DNA from 2 places in the Actinoplanes sp. NPDC048988 genome. Region 2 is predicted to be linked to the other one. Evidence: predicted binding sites of a transcription regulator. Region 2 holds the regulator's gene; the other holds the start of a gene.
What was found. Region 2 encodes HspR, which represses chaperone genes until heat shock. Its sites were predicted from a motif close to TTGAGTNNNNNNNACTCAA; they were not measured.
Positions count from the first base shown of each region.

Region 1: lon (endopeptidase La) is a predicted target of HspR. The motif match lies at 4,597-4,615, and genes of this name have one in related genera.

Region 1 is NZ_JBICTW010000010.1:279,518-287,031, reverse strand. Features, by position in the region: gene ACGFJ7_RS28940 (hypothetical protein) at 182-1,405, shown strand; gene ACGFJ7_RS28935 (DNA-formamidopyrimidine glycosylase family protein) at 1,418-2,221, shown strand; gene lon (endopeptidase La) at 2,270-4,522, opposite strand; gene ACGFJ7_RS28925 (nuclear transport factor 2 family protein) at 4,703-5,083, shown strand; gene ACGFJ7_RS28920 (UTP--glucose-1-phosphate uridylyltransferase) at 5,080-6,438, opposite strand; gene ACGFJ7_RS28915 (Xaa-Pro dipeptidyl-peptidase) at 6,571-7,514, shown strand, end outside.
Region 2 is NZ_JBICTW010000026.1:3,175-10,688, reverse strand. Features, by position in the region: gene dnaK (molecular chaperone DnaK) at 110-1,996, shown strand; gene grpE (nucleotide exchange factor GrpE) at 1,993-2,610, shown strand; gene dnaJ (molecular chaperone DnaJ) at 2,681-3,880, shown strand; gene ACGFJ7_RS43925 (heat shock protein transcriptional repressor HspR) at 3,903-4,337, shown strand; gene ACGFJ7_RS43920 (hypothetical protein) at 4,369-4,815, opposite strand; gene ACGFJ7_RS43915 (cation:proton antiporter) at 4,918-6,120, opposite strand; gene ACGFJ7_RS43910 (cation:proton antiporter regulatory subunit) at 6,129-6,626, opposite strand; gene ACGFJ7_RS43905 (sugar efflux transporter) at 6,629-7,514, opposite strand, start outside.

The sequences.
Region 1 (7,514 bases), on a different contig from region 2:
CGGCCGTGGTCGAGGGGGTGGCGAACGCCCGGGAGGTTCGTCGTTGAGGGGCCCGTCCCGGCGAGGCGTCTATCGATGACGGTAAGCGCCGAAACCGGTGTTCGGCAATGACCGCCGCGTGCCAGCCCGCCCGATGATCATGATCGATGTGACAAAGCCGCAGGTCGGATAGGGTGGCCCAATGCCCAGCCGACACCGCCTCCCGCTGGCGCTGACCGCCATGTCGATCGCGCTGGGCGGCGGGCTGATCGCGGCGGGCTTCTCACCCACCGGTGCCGCGCCCGCGAGCGTGAGCAGACCGGCGCCCTCGGTCAGCGCCACCGAGAGCGTCGGCCCGGCCGCCTTGGTCACGTCCCCCGCGCCGACGCCGTCAGTCGACCCGAAGTCGTCAATCGACCCGAAGCCGGCGATCCCCGACGACGACGGTGTCCACGTCGACTGCGCGAAGGGTGACGACGGCAACACGGGAACGCTCGCGAAGCCCCTGCGCAGCATCCGGGCCGCCACCGCCCGGGCTGCCGGGCCTGGCGCGGTGATCGAGCTGGCCCGGGGCTGCACCTGGACGACGACGGTCCGGTTGCGCGGCGACAAGACCCGATTGACCGCGTACGGGACGGGCCCGCTCCCGGTCATCGACGGCGCGCCGACCGGCGCCGACAGCGTGGTGGTGCTCACCGGCGAGCACCAGGTCGCCGAGAACATCAGGGTCACCAACGCGGCCGGCAACGCCATCGAGGTCCGGGGCGCGGGCAGCGCCGTACGGTCCAGCACCGTCGATCACGCCGGCGTCGGCGTGCTGCTCAAGGCACGCGGCGCCACGGCCGACCGGGTGACGGTCCGCGACCTGCACATGGTGCTCGACACCCCGGGCGGCGACGACGACTACGGCGCCATCGGCTTCGCGGTCCAGGCGAGCGACGTCGAGATCGGCCACAGCAGTTGTACGGCGTGCCGGGCCCCCAGCAGCGATTACGGGTACGACGGCGGCTTCGTCGAGGTGTGGAACTACGCCGACGGCCTCGACGTGCACGACAACACCGGGTCGGACATCCAGGGCGTTCTGGAGATCGGCGGCGACCGGCCCGACTCGTCGGCCCGCGGCATCGTCCTGCGGCACAACACGTTCCGCGACTCGCACGGCGGCCTGGTGCTGCACACCGACGGCACCTTCGCCGTGGCCGCCGCCGCGATCGCAGTCACGGGCAACACCATCACGAGCGCCGGATCGCAGGACCCGCCGATCCTCGACGGCGACCTGAGCAACGTCACCTTCGAGGGCAACACGGTGAGCACGGCCAGCTTCGTGAGCCATTCCGAGCCGGCCCGCCACCGGAACAACCGGATCATCCTGCGTGCCGGCGCCGAACTCGGGTATCCCCCGGACAGCACCGAGAAACTGGACTGAACGGGGACGACAATGCCGGAGCTGCCCGAGGTCGAGTCGGCCCGCGCGGTCATCGAACGGTCCGGCCTCGGCCGCAAGATCATCGACGTCGACGACTCCGACTCGTACGTCTGCCGCCCGCACGCGCCGGGCCAGATCAGGGACGCTCTGCTGGGCCGGGAGCTCGTACGTGCCCACCGGCGCGGCAAGAGCATGTGGTGCGACACCGGCGACGACGGCCCCGAGCTGGGCATCCATCTGGGCATGTCGGGCAAGATCGTGATCGCCGACCCGGACGGCGGCGAGATCGACGGCGGCGACTACTGGGAGGGCCGCCGCGTGCCCGGCGACTACCGCTGGTCGCGTTTCGCCCTGCTCTTCGCCGACGGCGGCCGCCTCATGCTGGTCGACCCGCGCCGCCTGGGCCGCGTCCGCCTCGATCCACCGGTCGAGGCCCTGGGCCCCGACGCGGCCACGGTGACCCCCGCCCAGTTCCGCGCGGCGCTGACGTTCGGCACCGCCCCGGTCAAGGCCCGCCTGCTCGACCAGGACGCGATCGCCGGCATAGGCAACCTGCTGGCCGACCAGATCCTGTGGTCGGCCCGCCTGAACCCCGCCCGGCGGGTGGACCGCCTGACCCCCGACGACATCGACCGCCTCCTGCGCGCCACCCGCCAGGCCGTCCGAGCCGCCATCAGAGACGGCGGCGTACACACCTTGAAGGTGATCCCCTACCGCGTCGCCGGCGCCCACTGCCCCCGAGACGGCGCCCCGATGTCCATGAGCAAGGTGGGCGGCCGCACCAGCTGGTGGTGCACCGCCGAGCAGACCCTGTAGCAGAGGCCCGTCCGTTACCCGGACGGGCCTCTGGTGAAGCTCGGTGGATCAGGCGGCGGTGACCAGGCCGGCCGAGACCGGCTCCAGGGCCGTGCTCAGGATCTCGCGGACATCGGAGACGATGTGGACGGTCAGGGCCTCGAGCACGTCGGCCGGCACGTCGTCCAGGTCGGGCTCGTTGCGCTGGGGCAGGTAGACCTCGGTCAGGCCGGCCCGCTGAGCGGCGAGCAGCTTCTGCTTCACGCCGCCGATGGGCAGGACCCGGCCGGTCAGCGACACCTCTCCCGTCATGCCGACCTCGGCCCGCACGTTGCGGCCGAGCAGCAGCGAGACCAGGGCCGTGGTCATCGTGACGCCGGCCGACGGGCCGTCCTTCGGCACCGCGCCCGCGGGCACGTGCAGGTGGATCGGGTGGTCCAGCTGCTCGGGTGAGATGCCCAGCTCCTCGGCGTGCGCCCGCACGTACGAGAGCGCGATCTGGGCCGACTCCTTCATCACGTCGCCGAGCTGGCCGGTGACCGACAGGCCGCCCTTGTCGCCGGGCAGCAGCGACGCCTCGATGTAGAGCACGTCACCGCCCATGCCGGTCACGGCCAGGCCGGTCGACACGCCGGGGACGGCGGTCCGCTCGGACGACTCCGGGGTGAACCGGGGCCGGCCGATCAGGTCCTTGAGGTCGCCCGCGTCCACCGTGACGGGCAGGTCGCCCAGGGCCGCCTTGCGGAACGCCTTCGCCAGCAGGCGCTCGAACGACCGTACGCCGGCCTCTCGGGTGTAATTGGCGGCGATCTCGCGGAGCGCGTCCTCGGTGACGGTCACCTCGCCCTCGGACAGCGCGGCCCGCTCCAGCTGCCGCGGCACCAGGAAGTCGCGGGCGATGGCGACCTTGTCGCTCTCGGTGTAGCCGTCGATCGAGATGAGCTCCATCCGGTCGAACAGCGCCTGCGGGATCGTGTCGAGCACGTTCGCGGTGGCGATGAACAGCACGTCCGACAGATCGAGGTCCAGGTCGAGGTAGTGGTCGCGGAACGTGTGGTTCTGCGCCGGGTCGAGCACCTCGAGCAGGGCCGCCGCCGGGTCGCCGCGGTAGTCGCTGCCGACCTTGTCGACCTCGTCGAGCAGGACGACCGGGTTCATCGAGCCGGACTCGCGGATGGCCCGCACGACGCGCCCGGGAAGAGCGCCGACGTACGTGCGCCGATGGCCTCGAATCTCCGCCTCGTCGCGGACGCCGCCCAGGGCGACCCGGACGAACTTCCGGCCGAGGGTACGGGCGACCGACTCACCCAGCGACGTCTTGCCGACTCCGGGCGGGCCGGCCAGCAGGATCACCGCGCCGGAACCGCGGCCGCCGACCGTCGTCAGGCCGCGGGACTCGCGGCGGGCGCGGACGCCCAGGTATTCGACGATGCGGTCCTTGACCTCGTCCAGGCCGTGGTGGTCGGCGTCGAGCACAGCCCGGGCCGCGGCCAGGTCGGTGTTGTCGTCGGTACGCACGTTCCAGGGCAGGTCGAGGACCGTGTCGAGCCAGGTGCGGATCCAGCCCGCCTCCGGGTTCTGGTCGCCGGCCCGCTCGAGCTTGCCGACCTCGCGCAGCGCCGCCTCGCGGACATCGCCGGGCAGGTCGGCCGCCTCGACGCGGGCGCGGTAGTCGTCGTTGCCCTCGGCCTCGTCCTCGCCGAGCTCCTTGCGGATGGCCTTCAGCTGCTCGCGGAGCAGGTACTCGCGGTTGCGCTTCTCGACGTTCTCGCGAACGTCGTGCTCGATCTTGTCGCTGACCTCGGACTCGGCCAGGAAGTCGCCGGTCCACTCGATCAGCAGCCGCAGCCGGGCCTCCACGTCGGGGGTCTCCAGCAGCTCACGCTTGCGGTCGTTGGTCAGATAGGGCGCCCAGCCGGCGGTGTCGGCCAGGTCGCCGGGGTCGTCGATGGCGCTGACCGAGTCGATGACCTGCCACGCCTCGCGGCGCTGGAGGACCGAGACGACCAGTTTCTTGTACGCGGCGGCGAGCTCCCGGGCCTGCTCGCTCGGCACACCGGCCGCGACCGGCTCGGCCTCGACCCACAGGGCCGCGCCGGGCCCGGTCACGCCGCCGCCGATGCGGGCGCGCACACCGGTGCGCAGAACGGCGGCGGGCGTTCCGCCGCGGGACTTGCCGACCTGCTGGACGCTGGCCACGACACCGTGCGACGCGTACCGGTCCTCGAGCCGCGGAGCGATCAGCAGCTCGGAGCCGGCCGAGGTGCGGGCCGCGTCGACGGCGGCCTGGGCCGGCTCGTCCAGCTCGACCGGCACGACCATGCCCGGCAGCAGAACGATGTCGTCCAGGAACAACACGGGGAGTCGCTTGCTAACCACCCGGCACCTCCGAAAAGTTGAGTATGCGGGGCTCAACCTCACGGCCTCCGAGGATCTTCCACCGTTCGCTGGGAGCGGAACCGGCAGCTCCGCCGCTTGCCCACGCTGGGTACGGTCGCCCGGGTGGACGAGACCTCGAGAAGCCGGCAGACCGCGTCCGACTACGTCGCGCGGATGGAGAGCCGGGACTGGCCGGGCCTGACCGAGCTGCTGGCCGAGGATGTCGTCTACGAGATGCCGCAGACCCGGGAGCGCATCCGGGGACGGTCCGCGTTCGTCGGCTTCAACGCGGACTATCCCGGTGACTGGCATTTGCGGGTACGGCGGGTGATCGCCGACGGCCGTGCCGCCGCCCTGTGGCTCGATGTGCGGGTGGGTGACGAGCGGGTGGACGCCTGCGTGTGGCTGGACATGTCGGAACACGGGCTGATCAGCCGGATCGTCGACTACTGGCCCGAGGCCTACGATCCCCCGCCGGGGCGCGAGCATCTGGTGGAGCGCTAGCCGCCCTGGAGAACCTCGCCGTCGGGGATGTGCCGGGGGCCGGTCACGTGGGCCTCGCCCTCGACGACGACGTTCGCGCCGAAGGTGACGTCGCCGTCGACGGTGAGGCGGGTGGCGCGGCGCAGGGACGGCGGGCCGGCCGGGAAGCGCTGCTCGAAACCGGGCATCAGCTTGAAGAGCTCGGGGTCGAGGGTCACGACCGGGCCGCGGCCCTCGTAGACCGGCCGCATCTGGCCGTCCTGGCCCAGCTCGTAGGCGTCCGACCGGACCACCAGCAGGTCGTTCGTGGTCTTGACGGGCGCGAAGCGGGTACGCGGGACCAGCACCGGGCGGGCACCGTCGATGGAGCCGATGGCGGCGCCCATCGCCGTCTCGAGCTGGACCACGGGCGTACTGGAAGCGTCTTTGGGGTCGACGGTCTTGTGGTTGACGATGAGCGGGAGAACCGGCGCGCCCGGGTCGTCCCGCTGCAACCGCCGCAGCGTCTCCAGGTCGATCCAGAGGTTGTTGGTGTTGTAGAACCGCCACCGCTCGACGTCGGTGAACGAGGTGTCGCCGTCGGGCACCTGAGCGGTCTCGCGGACCACGACCCGGCCCTCGTGGCGGGCGAGGTGACCGCCCTTGCGGTCGGCCGGCGTGCCCCGGACGACCTCCATCGCGAACGGGACCTGCTCGTCCTCCATCCAGGCGGCGAGCCGCACGTCGACGGTGGCGCCCAGGTTGTCGGAGTTCGACACGAAGCACCAGCGCAGGCCGGCGTCGAGCAGCTCGTCGAGCTTGCCGGAGGCGGTCAGCGCGGTGTACAGGTCGCCGTGCCCGGGCGGGCACCACTCGAGCTCGGGATCGGCCGGCCACTCGACCGGGAAGTGGTCGTCGGCGCGCAGCTTGGGCTCGCGGCCCTGAAGGAAGTCGCTGACGCCGTCGTAGCGTTCGAGCGCGGCCAGCGACGGACCGCGGGTGGCGGCCGAGTTCATCAGCAGCAGCGGCAGGCGCGCGTGGTACCGCTCGCGGACGGCGGTGACCTGGGTGGCGATGATGTCGAGGAAGCTGCGGCCGGGCTTGACCTCGAGCAGCGATTTCGGCCCGGTCAGGCCCATGCTGGTGCCGAGCCCGCCGTTGAGCTTGACCACGACCAGCCGGTCGAGGATCTCGCGGGCCCGCTCGGCCGGCGGCTCGGGCAGGTCCTCGAGCGCGGTCACGTCGTCGAGCGGCTCCAGGTCGTCACCCGAGAGCAGCCCGGCCCGCGGCTGTTCCAGCTGCTCGAGCCGGCGGCGCAGCGCGGCCAGCTCGGCCGGGTGGGCGCCGTCCTTCTCCGATTTGGCCAGCGTCGCCGCCACGTAACCGGGCGTGTCCATGTGATCCTCCGAGATTTGGCAACGTTCCCCATTATCGGGGCTCAGCCCAGACGCCACACCGCGACGGGGTGATTGGGGTCCGCCCGCGGACAGCCGCGCGGCCGAGCGTCATCGATGATTTACGATGCGTCGATGTCCGGAACTTTGAAGCGAAGGCTCGCCCTGGCCGTCGTGGCCGGGGTCGGCGCCACCCTGATCGTCTCGGCCGGGCCGGCCGAGGCGAGCGCGGTGCCGCACATCCAAGGCGGGGAGACCGTGCCGGTCTACTCCTACGAGAACGCCGTCCGGGAAAGCGTCTGGGTGCAGACGCGGCTGGACAACGACGAGGACGGGGTGCCCGACAAGGTCGCCGTCGACATCGTGCGGCCGCGCGAGGCGGCCCAGCGGCACCTGAAGGTGCCGGTCATCCTCGAGGGCTCGCCCTACTACTCCTGCTGCGGGCGCGGCAACGAGAGCGAGCGCAAGCAGTACGACGCCGACGGCACCATCGTCAAGCAGCCGCTCTACTACGACAACTACTTCGTGCCGCGTGGCTACGCGTTCGTCGCCGCCGACCTGGCCGGCACCGGGCGCTCCACCGGGTGCATGGACGTCGGCGGCCGCGAGGAAGTGCTCAGCGGCAAGGCCGTCGTCGACTGGCTGAACGGGCGGGCCGAGGCCACGTACGCCGACGGCACCCCGGCCGTCGCCACCGGCTGGACCAACGGGCGTACCGGGATGATCGGCAAGTCCTGGGACGGCTCGGTGGCCAACGGCGTGGCCGCGACCGGCGTCGAGGGCCTGGAGACGATCGTGCCGATCTCGGCCATCTCGAGCTGGTACGACTACCAGCGCTACAACGGCGTGCCGCGGGTCGAGGACTATCCGGAATACCTTTTCTCGTACGTCAACGGGCGCCCCGCTTCCGCCTGTGCGGCGACGCTTGAGCGGCTGGACGAGGGCAGCGACGACGCGACCGGCGACTACAACGCGTACTGGGCCGAGCGGAACTTCCGGCCGGACGCGCGCCGCGTGCACGCCAGCGTGTTCATCGCGCACGGGCTGAACGACACCAACGTGACGACCGATCAGTTCGC
Region 2 (7,514 bases):
CGCCCGACAGACTCAACTTCGATTTGACGTTGGGCGTACCCGTGGCATCATTGAGTCGGTTCCACTCAACCTTGTTAAGAACCGAGCTCTGTAAGAAGCGAGGAACACCATGGCACGTGCGGTCGGCATCGACCTCGGCACCACGAACTCCTGCGTCAGCGTTCTGGAAGGAGGCGAGCCCACCGTCATCGCCAACGCGGAGGGCTCCCGGACGACGCCGTCCATCGTCGCCTTCGCCCGTAACGGCGAGGTGCTCGTGGGCGAGGTCGCCAAGCGCCAGGCGGTGACGAACCCGGACCGGACCATTCGTTCGGTCAAGCGGGAGGTCGGCACCAACTGGTCGATCGACATCGACGGCAAGAAGTACACCCCGCAGGAGATCTCGGCGCGGGTCCTGATGAAGCTGAAGCGCGACTCCGAGGCGTACCTCGGTGAGACGGTCACCGACGCGGTCATCACCGTGCCGGCGTACTTCAACGACGCACAGCGCCAGGCCACCAAGGAAGCGGGCGAGATCGCCGGCCTCAACGTCCTGCGGATCGTCAACGAGCCCACCGCCGCCGCTCTGGCGTACGGGCTCGACAAGGGCTCCAAGGAGCAGACCGTCCTGGTCTTCGACCTCGGCGGCGGTACGTTCGACGTCTCCCTGCTCGAGCTGGGCGACGGCGTCATCGAGGTGAAGTCGACCTCCGGTGACAACCACCTGGGCGGCGACGACTGGGACCAGCGGATCATCGACCACCTGGTCAAGACGTTCCGCGGTGAGCACGGCATCGACCTCGGCTCGGACAAGATGGCCCTGCAGCGTCTGCGCGAGGCCGCCGAGAAGGCGAAGATCGAGCTGTCCGCCGCCACCACCACCAGCATCAACCTGCCGTACATCACGGCCGGCCCCGACGGCCCGCTGCACCTGGACATGTCGCTGTCGCGCGCCGAGTTCCAGCGCATGACGCAGGACCTGCTCGACCGCTGCAAGGGCCCGTTCGAGTCCGCGATCAAGGACGCCGACGTCAAGCTGGCCGACATCGACCACGTCATCCTGGTCGGCGGCTCGACCCGTATGCCGGCCGTGGCCGAGCTGGTCAAGAGCATGACCGGCCGGGACGCCAACAAGGGCGTCAACCCGGACGAGGTCGTCGCCGTCGGCGCCGCCCTGCAGGCCGGTGTGCTTAAGGGTGAGGTCAAGGACGTCCTGCTGCTCGATGTCACCCCGCTCTCGCTGGGCATCGAGACCAAGGGCGGCATCATGCACAAGCTGGTGGAGCGCAACACCACCATCCCGGCGCACCGCTCCGAGGTCTACACGACGGCCGAGGACAACCAGCCGTCCGTGCTGATCCAGGTCTTCCAGGGCGAGCGCGAGATGGCCGCGTACAACAAGAAGCTCGGCACCTTCGAGCTCAGCGGCATCGCTCCGGCCCCGCGCGGCGTACCGCAGATCGAGGTCTCCTTCGACATCGACGCGAACGGCATCGTGCACGTGTCCGCCAAGGACCTGGGCACGGGCAAGGAGCAGAAGATGACGATCACCGGCGGCTCCGCGCTGCCGAAGGACGACATCGAGCGCATGATGCGCGACGCTCAGGACCACGCGGACGACGACAAGAAGCGCCGCGAGGACGCCGAGGCCCGCAACCTGGCCGAGCAGCTGCAGTGGCAGACCGAGAAGTTCCTGGCCGAGAGCGGCGACAAGCTGCCCGAGGACAGCAAGACCAAGATCGGCGAGGCGCTGGGCGAGCTCCGCGGCGCGCTGGGCGGCACCGACATCGAGAAGATCAAGGCGGCCCACGAGCGTCTCTCGCAGGTCTCCCAGGAGGCCGGCTCGGCCCTCTACTCGCAGGGTGACGCCGCTCAGGCCGCCGCCGGCGCCGGTGCCGCGGGTGACCCGGGCGCGCCGGGTGCCGCTCCGGGTGGCGCCACGACCGGTTCGGCCGGCTCCGCCGGCGGTGCCGACGACGTCGTGGACGCCGAGATCGTGGAGGACGACAAGAAGTGAGTGCCACGGACGACGAGAACGACGGTCAGGCGACCGAGCGGGTCGTCATCCGGGACCGCCGCAAGATCGATCCGAAGGGTGAGGCCGGTGCTCACCGGGCCGAGGACCCGGAGGACGCCGGGGAGACTCCGGAGCCGGCGGCCGAGGCCGCCGATCCGGAGGAGACCAAGCCCGGCCTCGGCGCCGAGCTGGAGGCCCTGCGGAACGACCTGGAGGAGCGGACCCACGACCTGCAGCGCGTGACCGCGGAGTACGCCAACTACCGCAAGCGGGTCGACCGCGACCGGGGTGCGGCGGCCGAGCAGACCACCGGTGCGGTGCTGACCGCCCTGCTGCCGGTGCTGGACGACATCGACCGGGCCCGTGAGCACGGTGACCTGGTCGGTCCGTTCGCCTCGGTGGCCGAGTCGCTGATCACGGCGACCGGCAAGCTCGGGCTGGCCGCCTTCGGCGAGAAGGGCGACGCGTTCGACCCCAACCGCCACGAGGCGGTCGCGCACCAGACGTCCCCGGACGTCACGGAGCCGACCTGTGTCGAGGTCATGCGCCGGGGCTACACGCTCGGCGAGCGGCTGCTGCGGCCGGCTCTGGTCGCGGTGGCCGACCCGGAGTGATCTCTCAGATGTTCGTCCCGCCCACCGCGCCGCGGTGGGCGGGACCTGCCCGTAGGAGGGGGGAGGCGGGATGAGCTCGAAGGACTGGCTCGAAAAGGACTTCTATGCCGTTCTCGGCGTGCCCAAGTCCGCTCCGACCGACGAGATCAAGAAGGCCTACCGGAAGCTCGCCCGGGACCTGCATCCCGACCGCAACCCCGGTAACAAGGAGGCGGAGGAGAAGTTCAAGGCCGCTTCCGAGGCGTACGACGTGCTCTCGGACGACAAGAAGCGCAAAGAGTACGACGAGATGCGCTCGCTGTTCGGTTCCGGCGCGTTCCGGCGCGGCGCCCGTTCCGGCGCCGGCGGTCAGTTCGACCCGTCGGACCTGTTCGGCGGGTTCAGCAACGCGGGCGCGGCCGGTGGCGGCGCCGCGGGTGACCGCCGGTTCGGCGGAGCCGGCTTCTCGGACATATTCAGCTCGATATTCTCGGGCGGTGGGCCTGGTGGTGGCGCCGCCCGACGAGGACCGCGGCGCGGCCGTGATGTCGAGACCGAGGTGACGCTCGAGTTCGCTCAGGCGGTCCGCGGCACGACGCTACCGTTGACGCTGCGTTCAGCCGGCGAGTGCGACACCTGTCATGGCAGCGGGGCCAAGCCGGGCACGTCACCGCGGACCTGTCCGCAGTGCGCGGGCAGCGGCCTGATCTCGCGGAACCAGGGGTCGTTCAGCTTCTCCGAGCCGTGCCGCGAGTGCCAGGGCGCGGGCACGATCGTCGACGAGAAGTGCCCGGAGTGCCGGGGCACGGGCGGGGTCACCAAGGCCCGCACGATAAACGTCCGCTTCCCCGCGGGCGTGGCCGACGGCCAGCGCATCCGGCTCAGCGGCCGGGGCGAGCCGGGCGATCGGGGCGGCCCGGCGGGCGATCTCTACGTGCAGGTCCAGGTGCGACCGGACGAGATCTTCGGTCGTACGGGTGACGATCTCACGCTGTCGGTACCGATCAGCATCGCCGAGGCGGTTCTCGGCACCGATCTGCGAGTGCCGACTCTGGACGGACCCGTCACCATGAGGGTGCCGCCCGGCACGCCGAGCGGCCGGAAACTACGGGCCCGGGGCAAGGGTGTGGCCCGCAAGAACGGACCGCCGGGCGATCTCATCGTCACCGTCGACGTTCAGGTGCCGAGCGAGGTGACCGGGGAAGCCCGGGACGCGCTCGAGCGTTTCGCCAAGCTGACCCCGCCCGCCGGGCGGGAGCGGCTCGAGGCCCGGGTTCGCCGGGGCAGCTAGGACCCGTTGAAGGAGGTGGCACATGCATGAGGAGATCAGCATCTCGGTCGAGCAGGCCTCCGACGCGAAGGTTCTGATCATCTCGGTCGCGGCTCGACTGGCCGGGATGCACCCGCAGACGCTGCGACAGTACGACCGGCTCGGCCTGGTGCAGCCGGGCCGGGCCGGCGGCGGCGGTCGCCGGTACAGCGAGCGGGACGTCGCGTTGCTGCGTGAGGTGCAGAGGCTCAGCCAGGAGGACGGCGTCAACCTGGCCGGCGTGAAGCGGATCATCGGGCTCGAGCAACTCGTCGGTGACCTGCAACAGCGGGTGCAGGAGCTGGAGCAGGAGCTCACCGCCGCGTACGACCGGATCGCCCAGATGGAAAGCCCGTACGGCCGCCGTGACCTGGTGCGCCAGGAAAGGCAGTCGACGGCGCTGGTGGTCTGGCGCCCGCGCCGGGCTTCGGACAGGTAGGAGAGCGCGAGGCGGTCTGGTGAGGGCCGCCTCAGCGCCGGTTGTAGTGGCCGAGCCGCCGGGGCTGGCGGACCAGGCCGCCCTCGATCCAGTCGGAGTAATCGAAGATCTCGGGCCGGCTCATCAGCATGCGGCAGTTGTGCGCCCAGATCTGCATCGGCTCGTCGCCGACCTCGTCGGCGCGCTCCACGAACTTCTTCAGGCGGCGTTTGCGCTGGCCGGTCGCGTTCTGCCGGACGCCGTCGGCGGCGTAGATGTACAGGCAATGCTGCGCGAAGCGCCGGGCCGGGCACTGCCTGTCCATGGCCAGCTCGAACAGGACCGGCGCGAGCACGTCGCCGGAGATGAGCAGGTCCCAGTCGGGTGGCATGGCGTCGAGCGGCACGGCATCAGGGTGGTACGCCCACGCCTGGAGTTCCTCCGGCCGAGGATCGACCGGATTGGCGAACCCGAAGAAAGTCGACTCACGCACTGTCACGCCGCCGCCTGCCAGAAAGTCCCGATAACACGTAGTTGTCGGAGCGGAACGGTAGCGCGCCGACGATGTCCTACGGAAGTGTCACGGCGTCACAATCGGATACTAGTCAGTAGCTTTGAGCACCGGCACCTGCTGAGGGTGCATGCGGCGGCGGACAAAGTTCTTGAACCACTGGTAATCGGGCAGACGCGCGAGCAGCGGACCGGTAACCACCGTGATCAATACGTAGGCCGTCGCGAGCGGGGCGAGCCGCGGTTCCACCCCTGAGGCCACGGCCAGGCCGGCGATGACGATCGAGAACTCGCCGCGCGGCATCAGAGCCAGGCCGGCCCGCAGCCGGCCGGGCAGGGCGATGCCCACCCGCCGCGCCGCCAGGTAGCCGGTGACCACCTTGGTCGCCATGGTCAGCACGGCCAGGCCGAGCGCCGGCAGCAGCACCGGCGGGATCTCGGCCGGGTCGGTGGAGAGCCCGAAGAAGACGAAGAAGACCGCCGCGAACAGGTCGCGCAGCGGCGACAGCATCTGCGTCGCGTGGTGGGCGACCGGTCCGGAGATCGCGATACCGACGAGGAACGCGCCGACCGCCGACGAGACCTTCAGCTCCTCGGCCACGCCCGCCACGAACAGGGTCAGGCCGAGCACGCCGAGCAGCAGCGCCTCCGCGTCCTGAGCCGAGATCAGGGTGCTGATCTGCTTGCCGTACCGAATCGCGACGACCAGCACCGCGACCACCGTGACCACCGCGACCCCCAGTGCCTTGGCCCCGCCGACCAGGCCGACCCCGGCCAGTACGGCGGTGACCAGCGGCAGGTAGAAGGCCATGGCGAGGTCCTCGATGACCAGCACCGAGAGGATCACGGGGGTCTCGCGGTTACCGAGCCGGCCCAGGTCGCCGAGCACCTTGGCGATCACGCCGGAGGACGAGACCCAGGTGATGCCGGCCAGCACCAGGGCGGCCCGCCAGTCCCAGCCCATCAGCAGCGCGAAGCCGGCGCCGGGCAGGGCGTTGAGCAGCGCGTCGATCAGACCGGCGGGCGCGGCCGCGCGGAGGTTGCCGACGAGCTCGCCGGCCGAGTACTCCAGGCCCAGCATGACCAGCAGCAGGATCACGCCGATGGCCGCGCCGACCTCGATGAACTCCTCACTGGCGGAGAGCGGCACCAGGCCGCCGTGCCCGAAGGCGAGACCGGCCAGCAGGTAGAGCGGGATCGGTGACAGGCCGATCCGGCGGCCCAGGCGACCGAGCATTCCGAGCGCGAAGAGGAGCGCTCCTACCTCGATGAGCAGGATCGTGGTGTCGTGCACGCGTGTGCCTAGCCGTCGTTGTCGCCGGCCAGGATGGCGGTGACGCCGTCCAGGCCCTCGCGGGTGCCGACGGCCACGACCACGTCGTTGGGCTCGAAGACGAACGACGGGCCGGGCGAGGCGATCACCTCGCGGTCGCGCATGACGGCGACGATGGACGCCCCGGTGCGGGTGCGCGCGCGGGTGTCGCCCAGCTTGCGGCCGACGAACGGCGATCCGGCGCCCAGGCCGATCTGCTCGGTGAGCAGCCCGGCCGCCTGCTGGCGCAGGCCGGCGAGCTGGCCGAGCATGAGGGAGGCGCCCAGCACGTCGGCCAGGGCCTCGGCCTCGTCGTCGGTGAGCGGAATCGACGCCAGGCACGCGTCGGGATCGTCGACGTCGTACAGGACCAGGTCGCGCCGGCCGTTACGGTGCGAGACCACACCGACCGTCCGTCCCGAGGACGTGACGAGGTCGTGCCGAACGCCTATACCCGGCAGAGGAGTCTGTTCCACCCGTACGCGCACGATCACAACGGTAACAGCGCGTCGGCCCGCCGTTCCGGTGCGGCGACGGCACGTCGCGCGCTGATCAACAGGACCAGCCCGACGGCGCAGAGAACGAGGTTCATGACGTACGCGAGGCGGAAGCCGTACGCCTGGGCCAGGCCGAACGCCGGGGCCGCGAGGATCTGCCCGGTCGTGAAGGTGTTGGTGATCATCGTGGTGGCGCGGCCGGGATGACCCGGCATGAGGTCCTGCATGTACGAGATGCCGAGCCCGCTGATCGCCGCGATGGCGGCCGCGTTGAGCGGCTGGGCCGCCGCCAGCACCCAGATGGAGCCGGCACTGGCCGCGACCGCGTGGTAGGCGATCGCGCAGCACACGCCGATCAGGATCAGCGTCCGCGACGGCACCCGGGTGGTGAGCACGCCGAAGCCGAGCATCAGCGGGATCTCCAGGGCCGCGCACAGGCCCAGGATCAGGCCGGCCGACCGCACCGTGCCGCCCAGGTCGGTGCTGACGTACAGCGGCATCGCCTGCACGGCGAGCGTGCCCGCGGTCTGCACGACGGTGAAGCCGGCGACGATCAGGAACAGCGTCGCCCGGGGCGGGACCGGGGCGATCGCGTCCGGCAGGTCGTGACCGCCGTCGCCGGCGGGCTTGCGGACCTCGGGCAACCAGCGGACCACGATGAGGGCGGTGACCGCGTACATGATCGCGGCCAGCCCGTACGTCCAGCCGAAGCCGTGCCCGGCGAGCACGAGCGCGGCCAGCGGCGGGCCACCGACCCAGGCCACCGAGAACAGCGTGCGCAGCGTGCTGATGCCGAGCGCCGCCTTCTTGGGGTCGCCGCTCTGGAGCACCTGACGGGCGTACGCGAAAGATTGTGGGAAAAGCGTGCCGGCCAGGGCC